DNA from 4 places in the Cellulomonas fimi ATCC 484 genome. Region 2 is predicted to be linked to each of the others. Evidence: riboswitches for the same ligand, from Rfam matches in the RefSeq annotation. Region 2 holds a riboswitch; each other region holds the start of a gene.
The links. Region 2 has a riboswitch for S-adenosylmethionine ahead of CELF_RS06080 (MetQ/NlpA family ABC transporter substrate-binding protein). Riboswitches for the same ligand answer to the same signal wherever they lie in the genome.
Positions count from the first base shown of each region.

Region 1 (3,807 bases), 1.4 Mb from region 2:
CGCAGCACCTCGGAGCGCATGATCCGCGACACCGACGCGACGTTCGCGAGGCCGACGGCGATCGCGACGTTCACGGACCCGAACCCGAGGACGGTGATGAGCGCGAGCGACAGCAGCAGCGCCGGGATCGACAGCAGCACGTCGACGACGCGCATCGCGACGTCGTCCACGAGCCCGCCGACGAAGCCGGCGACGAGCCCGATCAGCGCGCCGACGACGAGGCCGACGAGCACCGCGACGAGCGCCGCCTGCAGCGTGAGCTGCGTGCCGTGGACGACGCGCGTGTAGAGGTCGCGGCCCAGCTGGTCGGTGCCGAACCAGTGTGCCCCGGACGGCGGCTGGAGCTTGTCGGCCGGCACGCCGGACAGCGGGTCGCCGGGTGCGAGCAGGGTCGGCACGAACGCGGCGACGAGCACCGCGAGCGACCAGAGCAGCGCGAGCACGAGGCCGGGACGTCGCCCGAGGTCCTCGAGGCGCGTGCGCCACGGGCCGCGGTGCGTGAGCTCGTCGTCGTGCGCGCGCACCGCGTCGGCGAACCGCTCGGCCGCGGTGGTGGTGAAGTCGTCGGCGCGCGCGTCGGGGTCGAGCGCGGTGGGGACGAACCCGTCGGGGCGGCGGGTCTGCGCGCCGGTGAGGCTGTCGAGCGAGCTCATCGCGGTCCTCCGGCGGCGTGCGGCGCGACACCGACGAGCGCGTCGGCATCCGGGCCGTGGGCGTCGTGGGCGGGGTCGGTGCCGCGGCCCGGGCCGGCCGACGCGCCGGCCGCGGTGTCGTCGCGCGCGTCGTCGCGCCCCGCGTCGTCCGTCGTGGGGACCGCACGGCCGGCGGCGACGATGCGCGGGTCGAGCAGCGGGTAGACGACGTCGACCGCGAGGTTCGCGAGCACGTACACCGTCGCGGCGACGAGCACGACGCCCTGCACCACGGGGATGTCCTGTGCGGCGACGGCCGTGGCGGTGAGACGCCCGATCCCGGCGCGCGAGAAGACGGTCTCCGTGACGACGGCGCCGGACAGCAGCCCGCCGACGACGAGGCCCGTCGCGGTGAGGGCGGGCAGCGCCGCGTTGCGCAGCGCGTGCCGCAGGTGCACGCGGGCCCGCCCCGCGCCCTTGGCGACCGCGGTGTCGACGTACGGTTCGTGCAGCGTGTGCAGCAGGCTGCGGGACAGCAGCTGGGCGACGACCGCCGACGTCGGCAGCGCCAGCGTGACGGCGGGCAGGACGACCGAGGCGAGCCCCTGGTTGCCGAGCGCCGGGAACAGCGGCAGCTGGAACGAGAACCACTGCACGAGCGTCAGGCCGAACCAGAACGACGGGATCGCGACCCCGAGCGGCGGAAGCGACTGCAAGAGACCGGCGAGCGCGCGGCTGCGGGTCGCGGTCGCGAGGATCGCGAGCGAGCCGCCTCCGACGACCGCGAGCAGCAGGGCTGCGCCCGCGATCGCGGCGGTCGGCGGCAGCGCCTGTGCGAGCAGCGTCGTCACGGGCTGCTTGCTCACGACCGACGTGCCGAGGTCACCGCGCAGCGCGTCGAGCAGCCGGCTCACGTACTGCGCGGCGAGCGGCTGGTCGAACCCGTACTCCGCGCGCAGCGCGTCGAGCTGCTCGGGTGTGACGTCGTTCGACTCGCCGCCGAACATGACCGACACGGGGTCGCCGGGCAGCGCGTACAGGACGAGGAACGACACCGTGTACGCGGCCCACAGGACGAGCAGGGCGAGGCCGAGCCGACGGACCAGGTAGCGCGTCACGGCGTGGCCGCCGGACGGTGCGGGGCGGTGGTCATGCGGACTCCTTCGGTGCGCCGAGGTGGCGCGCGAGGGCGGGCGGCGTGCTTGCACGGCCGAAGCCGTGCCGGGTCATCACCTGGAGCACCCCGCCACGTGCGGAGGGTTGCCGCCCGACCAGCCAGGGCTTGACGTCGGGTCTCGTGACCGGCGGTGAAGGTAGGAACGGCCGTCGGGGCGGTCAATGGGTGGTCGTCGCTGTCTCACGATGCGGAAAGGGCCGCTCGCGGACACGGTGCACGCGCTGGGTCTTGACCTGCGAGACGACTCCGGCCGCCCCTTGACGCGGGCGGAGTGCCGTCGGAGCGTGCGTCCCGCCCAGACCGCCGTTCGACCGCCCGCCCGCACGGCATCCGCCGCACCGCTGCACGAGGAGCCCGGCATGACTCGATCCACCGCCCCCGCCCAGGACCTCAGCCTCGACGAGGCCGGTGCCCTCGCCCCCCTCGTGAGCCCCGGCGAGGCGGCCGAGCGCGTCGCGGCGGGAGCGGTTCTCGTCGACGTCCGCAGCGACGCCGGCCGCGCCACCACGGGCAGCCTGCCGGGGGCGACGGTCGTCGACCGGTACGCGGTCGACACGGCCTTCGACCTCGACTCGGCGGCGCGGGTCGTGCCGGCCCTGTCGCTCGACACGCCCGTCGTCGTGGTCTGCGGCTCGGTCCGGGGTTCCGGTCCGGTCGCGGCCGCGCTGCGGGACAAGGGCTTCACGGACGTCGTGCACGTCGAGGGTGGGGCACCGGCGTGGCGCGACGCCGGGCTGCCCGTCGAGCAGGCCGACGACGGCGCCGCGACGAGCATCCGGTGACCGCACCGACGGGCGCCCGTGCGCCTGCGTCGCCGACCGTCGGCGCGCCTGCGCTCGAGATCCGCACCGCCCGGGCCGACGAGCTCGAGGCGGTCGGGATGCTGACGCGGCGCGCGTTCGACGCCGGACCGTACGGCGCCGCGACCGACCCCGCACGGGTCCGCCTCATGCTCGACGCGGGCGCCCGGGCGAGCGCGGGGGACCTGCTCGTCGCGACGGCCGACGGCCGGCTGGTCGGCACGGTCAGCCTGCTGCGGCCCGGTCACGGGCTGACGCGGCAGGCGCGGGGGGGGACGAGGCCGAGATCCGTCTGCTCGCGGTCGAGCCGGGCGCACAGGGGCACGGTGCGGGCGCGGCGCTCGTCGTCGCGGCGGTGGACCGGGCCCGCGGGTGGGGCGTGCGGGCCGTCGTGCTCGACACGGGCGCACGCAACGTCGGCGCGCAGCGTCTCTACGAGCGCCTCGGGTTCGAGCGCACGCCGACGCGGGAGAGTGCCGTGGTGCCCGGGGTCGGCAGGCTCGTCGTCCTCGTGCACTCCCTCGTGCGGCCGGGCGTGCCGGTGCGCCGGATCGCCCCGCACGAGCACGACGCCGTCGCACGCCTGTCGGTCGAGGCCTACGCACACGACCACGAGCTCACCGACTCGTACCGGGCGTCGGTCGCCGACGTCGCGACGCGCGCCCGTGAGCACGAGGTCTGGGTCGCGCAGGACCGGGTCACGGGCGACCTGCTCGGTACCGTCGCGACGCCGCGGCCCGGCGCGCACATCTCGCCGCTCGGCCGCGACGGCGAGCTGGACTTCCGGCTGCTCGCCGTGGCCCCGCAGGCGCGGCGACGGGGCGTGGGCGCGCTGCTCACGCGGTTCGCCGTCGAGCTGGCGCGCGAGCGTGGGCTGCGCCGCGTGGTGATGAGCTCCGGGCCGGCCATGACGGGCGCGCACCGCCTGTACGAGAGCCTCGGCTTCACGCGCCTGCCCGAGCGGGAGACGCGCGTCGTCGACGGGGCCACGCTGCTCGCGTTCGGGCTCGACCTCGACCGTGCCGCCGCACCGTGGAAGGCCCGGACCTCGGACGACGACCCGGGGCTACCCTGACGGGATGACCGCATCGCTCGACGTCCCCCTGCACGACGAGGCCGCCGACGGCCGGGACGTCCCGGCGCAGGTCCGTGCGGTCGCGCAGCGCGCCAAGGTCGCGTCCCGGGCCCTCGCGACCGC
Region 1 is NC_015514.1:2,676,261-2,680,067, reverse strand. Features, by position in the region: gene CELF_RS12200 (ABC transporter permease) at 1-653, opposite strand, end outside; gene CELF_RS12195 (ABC transporter permease) at 650-1,750, opposite strand; SAM riboswitch class IV at 1,826-1,935, opposite strand; gene CELF_RS12190 (rhodanese-like domain-containing protein) at 2,169-2,591, shown strand; gene CELF_RS20005 (GNAT family N-acetyltransferase) at 2,515-3,684, shown strand; gene CELF_RS12180 (glutamate-5-semialdehyde dehydrogenase) at 3,689-3,807, shown strand, end outside.
Region 1: it holds a riboswitch for S-adenosylmethionine, as region 2 does, so the genes downstream of both, CELF_RS12195 (ABC transporter permease) here and CELF_RS06080 (MetQ/NlpA family ABC transporter substrate-binding protein) in region 2, are expected to answer to the same signal.

Region 2 (3,807 bases):
CGAGAGCGCGCGCGATGCCGACGCGCTGCTTCTGGCCGCCGGAGAGCTGGTCCGGGTAGGAGTGCGCGCGGTCGAGGAGGCCGACGAAGTCGAGCAGCTCGGCGATGCGCCGGTCGCGGTCCGCCTTGGGCCAGCCCGCGACCTTGAGCGGGAACGCCACGTTCCCGGCGACGGTGCGCGACGAGAAGAGGTTGAACTGCTGGAAGATCATGCCGATGTCGCGGCGCTTGCGCTCGAGCTGGCGCTCGCTCAGCGCGGCGACGTCGTCGCCGTCGACGAGGAGCTGCCCGGACGTCACGCGCTCGAGGCCGTTGATGAGCCGCACGAGCGTGCTCTTGCCGGCGCCGGAGTAGCCGATGACACCGAAGATCTCGCCCTTCTCGACGGCGAGGTCGACGCCGTCGACGGCGTGGATCGGCCCGTTCGGGCCGTCGAACACCTTGCGGACGTCGCGGAACTCGATGATGGGGGTCACGTGGGGGACCTTTCGCAAGGCCGGTCGGGCCTCGTCGGGTGGACCGGGGCGGCGGGCTGGGGTGGCGCCCGGGGGAACGGCTGCGCGGCCCGGCGCCTCGCGGTGAGGTGCCGGGCCGCGCGGGGGGGTCAGCCCGCGGCCTTGAGGTTCTCCTGCGTCTCGGCGAGGACGTCCTTCAGCTTCGCCGCGTCGTAGCCCTCGACGATGACGGCGGTGCCGCCGGAGGACTCGACGACCGACTCGAGCACCTTCGGGTCGTGGTAGAGCTCGACGATCTTCTGGTACGCCGGGTTGTCCACGTCGTCCGGGCGGGCCGCGATGACGTTGATGTACGGCTGCGCGCCCTGCGAGCTCGGGTCGTCCGCGAAGACGTAGCCGTCGAGGTCGAAGCCCGCGTCGGTCGCGAAGTTGTTGTTGACGATCACGCCCGCGATGTCGGGGTCGCTGATGAGGCCGGCGGTCTGCGAGGCCTCCACCGGGCGCACGACGACCGTGGACTTCTCGGTGTCGACGTCGTCCGGCGTCGGGACCTTGGGCTCGCCGGTGAACGTGATGAGCCCGGCCTCCTCGAGCACGAACAGCGCGCGCGCCTGGTTGGTCGCGTCGTTGGGGATCGCGACCTGCTCGCCCTTCGTGAACTCGCTGACGTCCTCGTGCTTCTCGGAGTACAGCGGCAGCGGGACGATCAGCGTGGAGCCGATGGGCTGCAGGTCGTCGCCGGTGTTGTTGTTGTGGTCGGCCAGATACAGGATGTGCTGGAACGCGTTGAGGTCGATCTCGTCCTCGGTGAGCGCCGGGTTCGGCTGCGTGTACTCCGAGAAGCCGACGATCTCGAGGTCGATCCCCTCCTCCGCGGCCAGCTCGGTGAGGATCTCCCAGTGCGGCTGGGCGACGTCGGTCGTCCCGAGGCGCACGACGGTCGCACCCTCCTCCGCGGCGGCGGCGTCGTCCGTGCCGGGACGTGTGAGCGCGAACACGAGCGCGGCGACGAGGACCACCACGGCGACGACGGCACCGACGACGAGGCCGGTGCGGCGTCCGCCTCCGTTCTTGGCCGGCAGGACGGGGACGTTCTCGGACATGCGTGTCTCCTAGGGGTGCACCCGGCGACTGCCGGGAAGGCGGGGCGTCGGGCGGCGACGCAGGGAGGTGCCGGGCCCGGGCGGGCCGGCGGGGGACGGAGGACGGCGCGACGCCGTCCGGCGAGGCACCCGGCGCGGGCGCCGGGTGCCTCAGGTGCGACGGGGGACGGCTCGGTGCCGGCTCAGGCCAGCGGGCCGCGGGTCGCCGGACACGCGGGCATGCGACACATGACGGCCGTGGTGGCGGTCAGGGTGCGGGCCTCGCGGGTGTCCATCGATCGACCTCTTCCTCGGGCCGGGGCGCGGTGGCTCCCGGCGGTACCGTCAGTGAAGCGGTGCTGCTGGACACGTGTCAAATTCCGATCATTCGTATCGGGATTTGAGACGGCCAGCAGGTGGGCACGCGGTCGCGGGGCGGTCGCACGGGCGTGCGACGCGGGAGCGGTGCGCATGGTCCTCCTCGGGCGCCGGGGCGCCGGCCGACTTGTGGGCGCCACCGTGACGCACCACCGGTTCTCGCCCCGGGGCACCCCGCTCGATCAGGAGGGTTGCCGTGCAGCCAGCCGGGTACTTGACGCTGCAGCTCGTGAACCGCGGCCAGGATAGTCGATCGGTGACCACCCGGTCAGCGAGACGCTCGTCACGGCGGGCAGCACGACGACCCCTCCGGCGCGGCATGCGTCGGAGGGGTCGTCGTCGTGCGGACGGACCGGCCCGTCAGGCCGTGGCACCCTCCGCAGGTGCGTCGCCGCCCTGACCTGCGACGGCGTGGAGGTCGGCCGGGGCGACCGGCTCGCCCGCGAGCAGCAGGTACAGGTCGCGCCGGGCGCGGTCGAGGACCGCCACGGCGGCCGTCGCCTGCTCCGGGGTACCCGTGCGCGCCACCTGGACGGCGGCGGCGGACAGCGCCTCGAGGGCCGGGCGCAGCGCCCGGTGCGGCTGCTCGGGACGCTCTGCGGCGTCGAGCCACGGCGCTCCGAGGGCGTCGCGGTGCTCCTCGACGTGCGCGCGGCCCGCGTCGGTGAGGCTGGCCAGGCGCCGGCCGCCCTGGGCGACGAGGGTCACGAGACCCTCGTCCTCCAGGAGTGCGAGCGCCGGGTAGACGGCGCCGGGGCTGGGCCGCCAGCGCCCCTGCGAGCGCTCGGCGACCTCCTGGATGAGCTGGTAGCCGTGCATCGGCTGCTCGGCGAGCAGGAGCAGGACCGCGGCGCGGATGTCGCCCCGCCCCGCCCTCCCCCGTCCGCCGCGGCCGTGCGGGCCGCCGTGCCGAGGACCGAAGCCGCCACGCGGGCCGGGTCCGAACCCCGCGCCGAAGCCGGGACCGGGTCCAGGACGGAAGCCGGGGCCGGGTCCGAAGCCCCCGCCGCGGCCGCGGCGGTCGCCCTCGCCGGGGACGTCGTGCAGGTCGGGGTCGTGGTGGAAGTGGTGGTGTCGCATGGTCGTCCTCCTGAGGTCTGGGGTGGGTCGTCGGGAGGGTGCTTCCTGGCGCGGGCAGGTCTCGACCGGTGGTCCGGGAGGTGCGGGCCTCGCGTCCCGACGTCTCGAACGATATATCGTTGATAGATCGTTGACAAGACCGCGGGATCCGCGCCCGCACGCCCGTGGCATGCTGCGCCCGGTCGGCCCGTGGCCCGGCCACCGCCACACCCCCCCCGCGACCGACGGAGACCCGCCCGTGGACGACGCCCAGACCGCCCTGCTCGACCGCGCCGCGGGCGTGCTGCTGGCCCAGGCGGTCGGCGACGCGCTCGGCGTCCCGTACGAGTTCGCACCGCCGTTCGACGGGCCGGCGCGGATGGTCGGCGGCGGGCTCGGGCCCTACGCACCCGGCGAGTGGTCCGACGACACCCAGATGAGCGTCTGCGTCGCGCGCGTCGCCGCCACGGGCACCGACCTGACGTCCGACGCGGCGCTCGACGCGGTCGCCGACGGCTTCCTCGCCTGGCTCACGGGTGGCGCGTCCGACGTCGGCGCGCAGACCCGTCAGGTCCTCACGACCGAGACCCCCGGGCCGGGCAGCGCGGCAAACCTGCGCGCGCGGTCCGCGCAGCTGCACGACCTGACCGGACGCACCGCCGGCAACGGCGCCCTCATGCGGACGGGCGTCGTCGGGCTCACGGCTCTGCACGACCGCGAGCGCACCGCCGCCGCCGCGCGCGCGGTCGCGCTGCTCACGCACGCCGACGACCTCGCGGGCGACTCGTGCGTGCTGTGGTCCGAGGCGGTGCGCGTCGCGGTCCTCGACGCGCG
Region 2 is NC_015514.1:1,319,653-1,323,459, reverse strand. Features, by position in the region: gene CELF_RS06085 (methionine ABC transporter ATP-binding protein) at 1-475, opposite strand, end outside; gene CELF_RS06080 (MetQ/NlpA family ABC transporter substrate-binding protein) at 604-1,557, opposite strand; SAM riboswitch class IV at 2,035-2,149, opposite strand; gene CELF_RS06075 (PadR family transcriptional regulator) at 2,275-2,994, opposite strand; gene CELF_RS06070 (ADP-ribosylglycohydrolase family protein) at 3,233-3,807, shown strand, end outside.

Region 3 (3,807 bases), 2.0 Mb from region 2:
CACCGACGCGCGGATAGCCCCGCCCGAGGCGCCGAGGTGCGCGAGCAGCGGGTGCGCGCAGAACCGGCCGTCGCGCACGCCGATGCCGTGCTCGGCCGACAGGTACGCGGCGACGAGCCCCGGGTCGTGCCCGGGGACGGTGAACGTGAGCACCCCGACGGGGTCGGCGGAGTCGGGCCAGATGCGGGCGACCTCGACGCCGTCGATCGTCGCGAGCCCGTCGAGCAGGCGGGTCCGCAGGGCGTCCTCGTGCGCGGCGAGCGTCCCCGCGGGCAGCGCGGCGAGCCGGTCGCAGGCCTCCGCGAGGGCGATCGCGCCGAGCACGTTCGGGGACCCCGCCTCGTGGCGGGCGGGTGCGGGCTGCCACACCGTGCGGTCGGCGCGGACGTCCCGCACCGCCCCGCCGCCGGCGAGGTGCGGCGTGCCCGTGTCGAGCCAGTCACGGCGGCCGACGAGCGCCCCGGCCCCGAACGGCGCGTACGTCTTGTGGCCCGAGAAGGCGACGTAGTCGGCCCCCGTGCGGGCGAGCGAGAAGCCGCGGTGCGGCACGAGCTGCGCCCCGTCGACGGCGACACGCGTGCCGACGGCGTGCGCGAGCGCGACGACCTCCTCGACGGGCAGGCCCTCGCCCGTGACGTTGGACGCGCCCGTGAGCGTGAGCAGCGCGTACGGCTGGCGGGCGAGCTCGTCGCGCAGCGCGTCGAGCGTGCCGGCGACGGTGGACGCGATGGGCAGGATCGTCGTGGCACCGCGGCCGGACTGCTCGACCCACGGCAGGAGGTTCGCGTGGTGCTCGATGTCGAGCACGAGGACGCGCCCGCCGTCGGGCACGACACCCGCGAGCAGGTTGAGCGAGTCCGTGGTGTTCCGCGTGACGATCGCGACGTCGTCGGGACGCGCGTCGACGAAGCGGGCGATCGTCTGCCGGGCGGACTCGTAGAGCGCGGTGGAGACCTGCGAGAGGTAGCCGGCGCCGCGGTGCACCGACGCGTACAGCGGCAGCACCTCGGTGACGCGCGCGGCGACGGCCTCGAGGGCAGGGGCGCTCGCGGCGTAGTCGAGGTTCGCGTACGTGCGCTGCGTGCCGTCGACGAGCGGGACGGTGGTGTCCGCCCCGACGACGGGCAGCAGGGCGGCGACGGGCTCGCGGGTCGACGACGTGGGCACGGCGTCGACCTCGGCACAGGACGCGTGCTCGGCGGTGGCGGTCATGGTGCTCCTCACGGTCCGTGGGAGCCGCACCGACGGCGGTCCCCGCGCTTGCCGTCCGCCGGGCGGCGGTCGGCCTGGTCGTCACCCGGGGCACCCCACCGCGGAGGAGGGTTGCCGGCCAGCGAGCCGGGGCTTCGCGCTGGCGCTCATGACCTGACGACGAGGGTTTCCGACGGCCGCGGGACTGTCAACGAGAGCGACGGCGTGTCTCGTATGACGGGACGTCGTGTCCGCCCCTTGACCACGGCGGCGCGAGCGCGCGTAGCATCGCGGCAACCATCCAGAGCGGCCGAGAGATCTGGCTCGACGACGCCGCAGCAACCCCCCGGGCCCGCCCGGGCGAGGGTGCTACCGCCAGGACCGATGGAGGAACGCATGGGCTACGCCGGTGACCTGACCCCGCAGGAGGCGTGGGACCTGCTCGCGTCGGACGAGCGCGCGCTGCTCGTCGACGTCCGGACCGAGGGCGAGTGGCGCACGATCGGCGTCCCCGACGCGAGCGACCTCGGCGGCCGCGCGGCGCTCGTCCAGTGGACGACCCCGCAGGGCCTCAACCCGCGGTTCGTCGACGAGCTCGCCCAGGCAGGGCTCACGCCGGGCGACGAGCGGCCCGTCGTCTTCCTGTGCCGCTCCGGCGTGCGCTCCGTCGCCGCCGCGCAGGCCGCGACCGCCGCCGGGTTCGGCCCGGCGTACAACGTGCTGCGCGGGTTCGAGGGCGACGTCGGCCCCGACGGGCAGCGCGGGCACGTGGGCTGGCGCGCCGAGGGCCTGCCCTGGACCACGCTGTGAGCGGGTCCGCACCCGGCCGCGTGCCCGGCCCCGGTGACTGGGACGACCGGTCCGTCGACCGCTCCACGCTGCGCCCGGACACGCTCGCCGTGCGCGGCGGGCTCGTGCGCTCCGAGTTCCAGGAGATGTCCGAGGCCCTGTTCCTCACGCAGGGGTACGTCTACGACTCCGCCGCGCAGGCGGAGTCGGCGTTCGCCGGCGACGTCGACCGGTTCCTCTACTCCCGCTACTCCAACCCGACCGTGTCGACGTTCGAGGAGCGCCTGCGCCTCCTCGACGGCGCCGAGGCCGCCTACGCGACCGCGACCGGCATGTCCGCGGTGTTCACCGCGCTCGCCGCGCTCGTGCGGCAGGGCTCGCGCGTCGTCGCCGCCCGGGCCCTGTTCGGGTCGAGCGTCGTGATCTTCGACGAGATCCTCGCGGCGTGGGGCGTGCGGACCGACTACGTCGACGGGCACGTGTCGTCCCAGTGGGAGGAGGCGCTGTCCACCCCCGCCGACGTCGTGTTCTTCGAGACGCCGTCCAACCCCATGCAGGACCTCGTCGACATCGCGACCGTGTCGCGCCTCGCGCACGCCGCGGGGGCGACCGTCGTCGTCGACAACGTCTTCGCGACGCCCGTGCTGTCCCGCCCGCTCGACCTCGGCGCCGACGTCGTCGTCTACTCCGCGACCAAGCACATCGACGGCCAGGGCCGCGTGCTCGGCGGCGCGATCCTCGGCTCCGCCGCGTACGTGCGCGGCCCCGTGCAGACGCTCATCCGCAACACCGGCCCGTCGCTCTCCCCGTTCAACGCGTGGGTGCTGCTCAAGGGGCTGGAGACGATGTCGCTGCGCGTGCGCCACCAGGCCGCCTCCGCGCTCGACCTGGCCGGCTGGCTCGAGCAGCACCCGGCCGTCGCGTCCGTCCGCTACCCGTTCCTGCCGTCGCACCCGCAGCACGAGCTCGCGCGCGCCCAGCAGACGGGCGGCGGGACCGTCGTCACGCTGAACCTGCGGGTCCCCGAGGGCGCGACCCCCGACGTCGCGAAGAAGTCGACGTTCGCGTTCCTCGACGCGCTGCGGGTCGTCGACATCTCGAACAACCTCGGCGACGCGAAGTCCATCGTCACGCACCCGGCGACGACGACCCACCGCAAGCTCGGCCCCGAGGGCCGCGCCGCCGTCGGGATCGCCGAGTCGACCGTCCGCCTGTCCGTCGGCCTGGAGGACGTCGAGGACCTGCGTGAGGACCTCGCGCAGGCGCTCGACCACGCGCTGTGACGCCGGTCGAGCGACCGCCCGTCAGTCGCTGATCGCCACGACGCCCGGGAAGCCGGCGCACCGCGCCCACGCGTCGCGTGAGACGAGCACGCGCCCCGGGCCCGCGCGGCAATCACGCGGACCGCAGGGCCGTGCTCGCGCGGGACGACCGGCCGACGCTCACGCCCGGGGCGCGGCGTCGACCAGCACGGCGATGCCGTCCAGGAGGCGGGCCAGGCCGAACTCGAACGCCCGGTACGGGTCGTAGGCGGCCTGGTTCGCCTCGCCCGCGACCGGCCCGACGCGCGCGACCGTCGGGTAGGCGGCCGGGTCGAAGACCTGGTCGACGTACGGGGCGGTCGCCGCCCACCACTGCTCCTCGCTGATGCCGGTGAGGCGCTCGGCCTGCGCGCGGTCGAGGACACCGCGCGCGGCGCCGGCGACGAACCCGTCGACGAGCGTGACGACCGCGTCCATCGTGACCTCGTCGAGCCCGGTCCCGTCGACGGCGCGGAGCTCGACCTCGTACTTGGCCATGACGTTGGGGCCGAGCGGCGGGCGGCCC
Region 3 is NC_015514.1:3,583,709-3,587,515, forward strand. Features, by position in the region: gene CELF_RS16170 (aminotransferase class V-fold PLP-dependent enzyme) at 1-1,212, opposite strand, end outside; SAM riboswitch class IV at 1,252-1,366, opposite strand; SAM riboswitch class I at 1,486-1,582, shown strand; gene CELF_RS16175 (rhodanese-like domain-containing protein) at 1,588-2,001, shown strand; gene CELF_RS16180 (O-succinylhomoserine sulfhydrylase) at 1,998-3,263, shown strand; gene CELF_RS16185 (TetR/AcrR family transcriptional regulator) at 3,423-3,807, opposite strand, start outside.
Region 3: it holds a riboswitch for S-adenosylmethionine, as region 2 does, so the genes downstream of both, CELF_RS16170 (aminotransferase class V-fold PLP-dependent enzyme) here and CELF_RS06080 (MetQ/NlpA family ABC transporter substrate-binding protein) in region 2, are expected to answer to the same signal.

Region 4 (3,807 bases), 1.4 Mb from region 2:
AGGACGCCCTCGGCCAGCGCCTCCGCGAACTCGCGCACCGGGCGGTCGCTCGCGTAGCGGAACTCGGTGTCCGGGCCGATCTCGGGGACCAGGTAGTGGTAGTTCGAGTCGAACCACTTGGTCATCTCGAGCGGCAGGTCGTCGCCGCGGCCGCGCGCGACCGTCGAGTAGCCCGCGAGGTCGAGGCGACCCTCGGCGTCGACGAGGTCAGCGAACCGCGCCGGCACGGCGCCGAGCACCGTCGCGGCGTCGAGCACGTGGTCGTAGAACGAGAACGCGCTCGGGATCGCCGGCACGTCCGTGCGCAGGCCCAGCTCGGCCAGGCGCGTGCGGGTGCGGCGGCGCAGGTCGGCGGCGACGGCCTCGACCTCGTCGGCGGAGGACCGCCCGGCCCAGAACGCCTCGATGGCCTTCTTGAGCTCACGGCGGGGGCCGATCCGGGGGTAGCCCAGGACCGAGCCGGCGGGGAACGTGGGGGTGGTGGTCATCGCGGTGTCTGTCCCTCGTGGGTGGGGTCGGGTGACGTCGGGTCCGGTGCGGCCTGCCGGCCGGTGCGCGCCCCGCCGTCGAGCCCTGCTCCTTCGAGCAGGTCGAGCGCGGCGTGGTGCTGGTTGAACGTGTACAGGTGGACGCCGGGCGCGCCGCCGTCGAGGACGCCCCGGACGAGGTCGACGCCGTACCGCACGCCGCGGCGGTGGCGCTCCACGTCGTCGTCGGCCGAGCCGAGCAGGTCGAGCAGGTCGCGCGGGACGGGGACGCCGGAGAGGTCCTGCACCCGCAGCAGCCGGGCCGGGTCGGTCGCCGGGATGATGCCGGGCACGATCGGGATCGTCACGCCCGCGTCGCGCGCCTCGGCGACGAGCCCGAGGTACGCCTCGGCGTCGAAGAAGAGCTGCGTGATCGCGAAGTCCGCGCCGGCCTCCTGCTTGGCCAGCAGCGACGCGACGTCCTGCGCACGCGTGCCGCCGGTCGCGGCGTTGCCGCGCGGGAACGCCGCGACGGCGACCGACAACGGGCGGACCCGGGCGCGCACCGCCTGCGACGGGCTTCCCGCGCAGCGCCGCGACTCGATCTCGCGGAGCAGCTCGACCAGCTCGCTCGCGGTGTGGAGTCCGTCGGGGTGGGGCTGCCAGTCCGGCTGCCCGGCCGGCGGGTCGCCGCGCAGCGCCAGGAACGAGCGTGCGCCCTCGTCGAGGAACTCCTCGACGATCGCCGTGATCTCGGCGCGCGACGTGCCGACGCACGTGAGGTGGGCGATGGGGTTGAGCGACGTCTCGCGCAGCAGGCGGCGGACCAGCGCGCGCGTCGTCTGCCGGGTGCTGCCCGACGCCCCGTAGGTCACCGACACGAAGTCGGGGTGCGCGTCGGCGAGGTGCTGGATGGTGTCCCAGAGGCGCGGCGCTGCGCCGGGGTTGCGCGGCGGGAACAGCTCGAACGACACCGTCGGGCGGTCCACGGCCGCGAGCGGGCGGTCGACGGCGGCGACGTGCGGACCCGTTGCGCGGCGGCTGACCGTGCGGGTCCCGAGCGCCTCGTCCGGGACGGTGCCGGCGGGGGAGACCGTGGGCGCGCTCACGGCCGGGTCCGGGGTGTCCGGTGGGTGCGGCGGTGCCGGCGGTCGCCGGGACACGCGTGGTGCAGGGACATCACTCACTCCATCGACCCTGGCGGAAGCACCCACACCCTCGCCAGGAGGGGGGTTGCTGCGGCGTCGTCGAGCCAGGTCTCTCGGCCGCTCTGGATGGTTGTCGTGATGCTAGACCGCCGACCACATGGTGGGCAACGTCGCTCGATGGGTGAGACGCAGGTGTCCGCCCCCTAGCCCTCCGGGACGGGTCGTGCGGCGAGGCGCGTGGCCGGCAAGGCGCGCCCGCCGTCGGCCCTGTCGCAGCGCCCGGCGCCGTCCTGCCGGCCCCACCGGCACGGGCGGCGCGACGACGGCGGTGCCCGTGCCCTGGGGTCGGGCTCCCGGCGGCGGTGCGCCGAGGGGCGTCAGTGGCGGCGGCGCGGCGTGAGGTGGCCGTGACGCACACGGCTGCGCTGCGTGGGCACGTCGAACCACGAGGTGGGCGAGCCCGCCGGGACCTCGCGCAGCCCGTCGTGCACGGCCGCGAGGACCTCGGCGTCGACGGCCGTGGGGTCGGACAGCGCAGCGGCCGCCGCACGCACGGCGTCGAGCCGCCCGTCGGGGTCGTGGGTGTCCGTCATGCCGCGAATCCTAACCGCCGTGTCCGAGGCGGCCACGGGCGGGCCGAGGGCGTCACCCAGGGGGAGCAGCGCGCCGGCGGGGCGTCACGGGCGGGGCGTCACGGGCGGGGCGTCAGGGGCGGGCCACCGAGGGGCACCCGGCGCGGTGGTCGTCCACCAGTCCGCAGGCCTGCATGGCGGCGTAGGCGGTCGTCGGGCCGACGAAGCGGAAGCCGAGCGACTTGAGCTCCTTGGCCAGCGCACGCGACTCCGCCGTGGCTGCCGGGACGTCGGACCAGGTCACGGGCCTGACGTGGTCCGAGCGTGCCGGTGCGTGCGACCAGACGACCTCGTCCAGCGTCCGGCCCGCCTCGTGCAGCGCCCGCAGCGCGCGGGCGTTGACCACGGTCGCCTCGATCTTGGCGCGGTTCCGCACGATCCCCGCGTCGGCCATGAGCCGCGCGACGTCGTCCTCGTCGAACGCGGCGACCGCCTCCGGGTCGAAGCCGGCGAACGCCGCGCGGAAGGCGGGCCGCTTGCGCAGGATCGTGATCCAGGCGAGCCCGGACTGGAAGCCCTCGAGCGCGATGCGCTCGAACAGCGCCTCCTCGCCGTGCACCGGGACGCCCCACTCCTCGTCGTGGTACCGCTCGTAGAGCGGGTCGCCGTCGCCGAAGCACCGCGCGCCGGCCGGGACCGGGCGTGCCGGCGGCGCCGGGTCGGTGTCCGTGAGCGGCGCCGGGTCGGTGTCCGTGAGTGCGGCCGGCACGGCCGGCGCCGTAGCGTCCGTCGGGGGCGGGGCCGTGGGGTTCTGGGTCACGCCGCCAGTCTGGCGTGGGCCGCCGACAGGCGGGTGCCGGGCGCTCGCGGTCCGTGGAGCCGCTCCGCCGGGCAGGGGCTGTGGACGGCTCGGTCGGTGGTGCCCGGACGCCCCCCGCCGGGCGCGCGCGCCCCGGACTGGACGGTCAGCGCCCCGGCGCCCCCGCCGGCCCGTCATGCCCCGCACGCTCGGCACGCGCCACGAGCGCCGCGATGCCGTCCAGCACCAGGCGCGTCCCGAACGACACCGGCGACGACTCGAGCTCGGCGCCGAACGCCCCCGCGGACGCCGCGCGACGGACCGCGGGGTGCGCGTCGGGCGTCGCGACGGCGAGCAGGAGCCCGTCCATGTCGTACGGGGACGCCGTGGCCTCCTGCACCGTCCGCTCGCGCTCGGCCCACGACGCGTAGAGCGTGAGCTCGCCGAGCTGGTGGTGCGCGAGGATGCCGACGGCCGCCACCTTCTCGTCCTCCCCGAGCGGGGTGTCCTCGAGCGCGGCGATCATGGCCTCCATCCACGCCAGCCGGTTCGGGCCGATCGCGTGCAGGACGGTGCCGGCGTGCGCGAGCCACGGGTGGGCGTGCAGGACCGGCTGCTGCAGCGCGACCAGGAGCTCGAGGCGCGCGCGCCAGTCGCCGACCTCCCGGCCCACGGCGGGCGGGCGTCCGCTGGCGCGGTCGGCCATGAGGCTCACGACCTCGTCCTTCGACGCGACGTACCGGTAGAGCGACATCGTCGTGAAGCCGAGGGACTCGGCGAGGCGGGCCATCGAGACCGCCCCGATCCCTTCGGCGTCGGCG
Region 4 is NC_015514.1:4,159,724-4,163,530, reverse strand. Features, by position in the region: gene metE (5-methyltetrahydropteroyltriglutamate--homocysteine S-methyltransferase) at 1-488, opposite strand, end outside; gene CELF_RS18800 (methylenetetrahydrofolate reductase) at 485-1,576, opposite strand; SAM riboswitch class I at 1,653-1,748, opposite strand; gene CELF_RS18795 (hypothetical protein) at 1,993-2,208, opposite strand; gene CELF_RS18790 (DNA-3-methyladenine glycosylase I) at 2,321-3,007, opposite strand; gene CELF_RS19805 (TetR/AcrR family transcriptional regulator C-terminal domain-containing protein) at 3,153-3,807, opposite strand, start outside.
Region 4: it holds a riboswitch for S-adenosylmethionine, as region 2 does, so the genes downstream of both, CELF_RS18800 (methylenetetrahydrofolate reductase) here and CELF_RS06080 (MetQ/NlpA family ABC transporter substrate-binding protein) in region 2, are expected to answer to the same signal.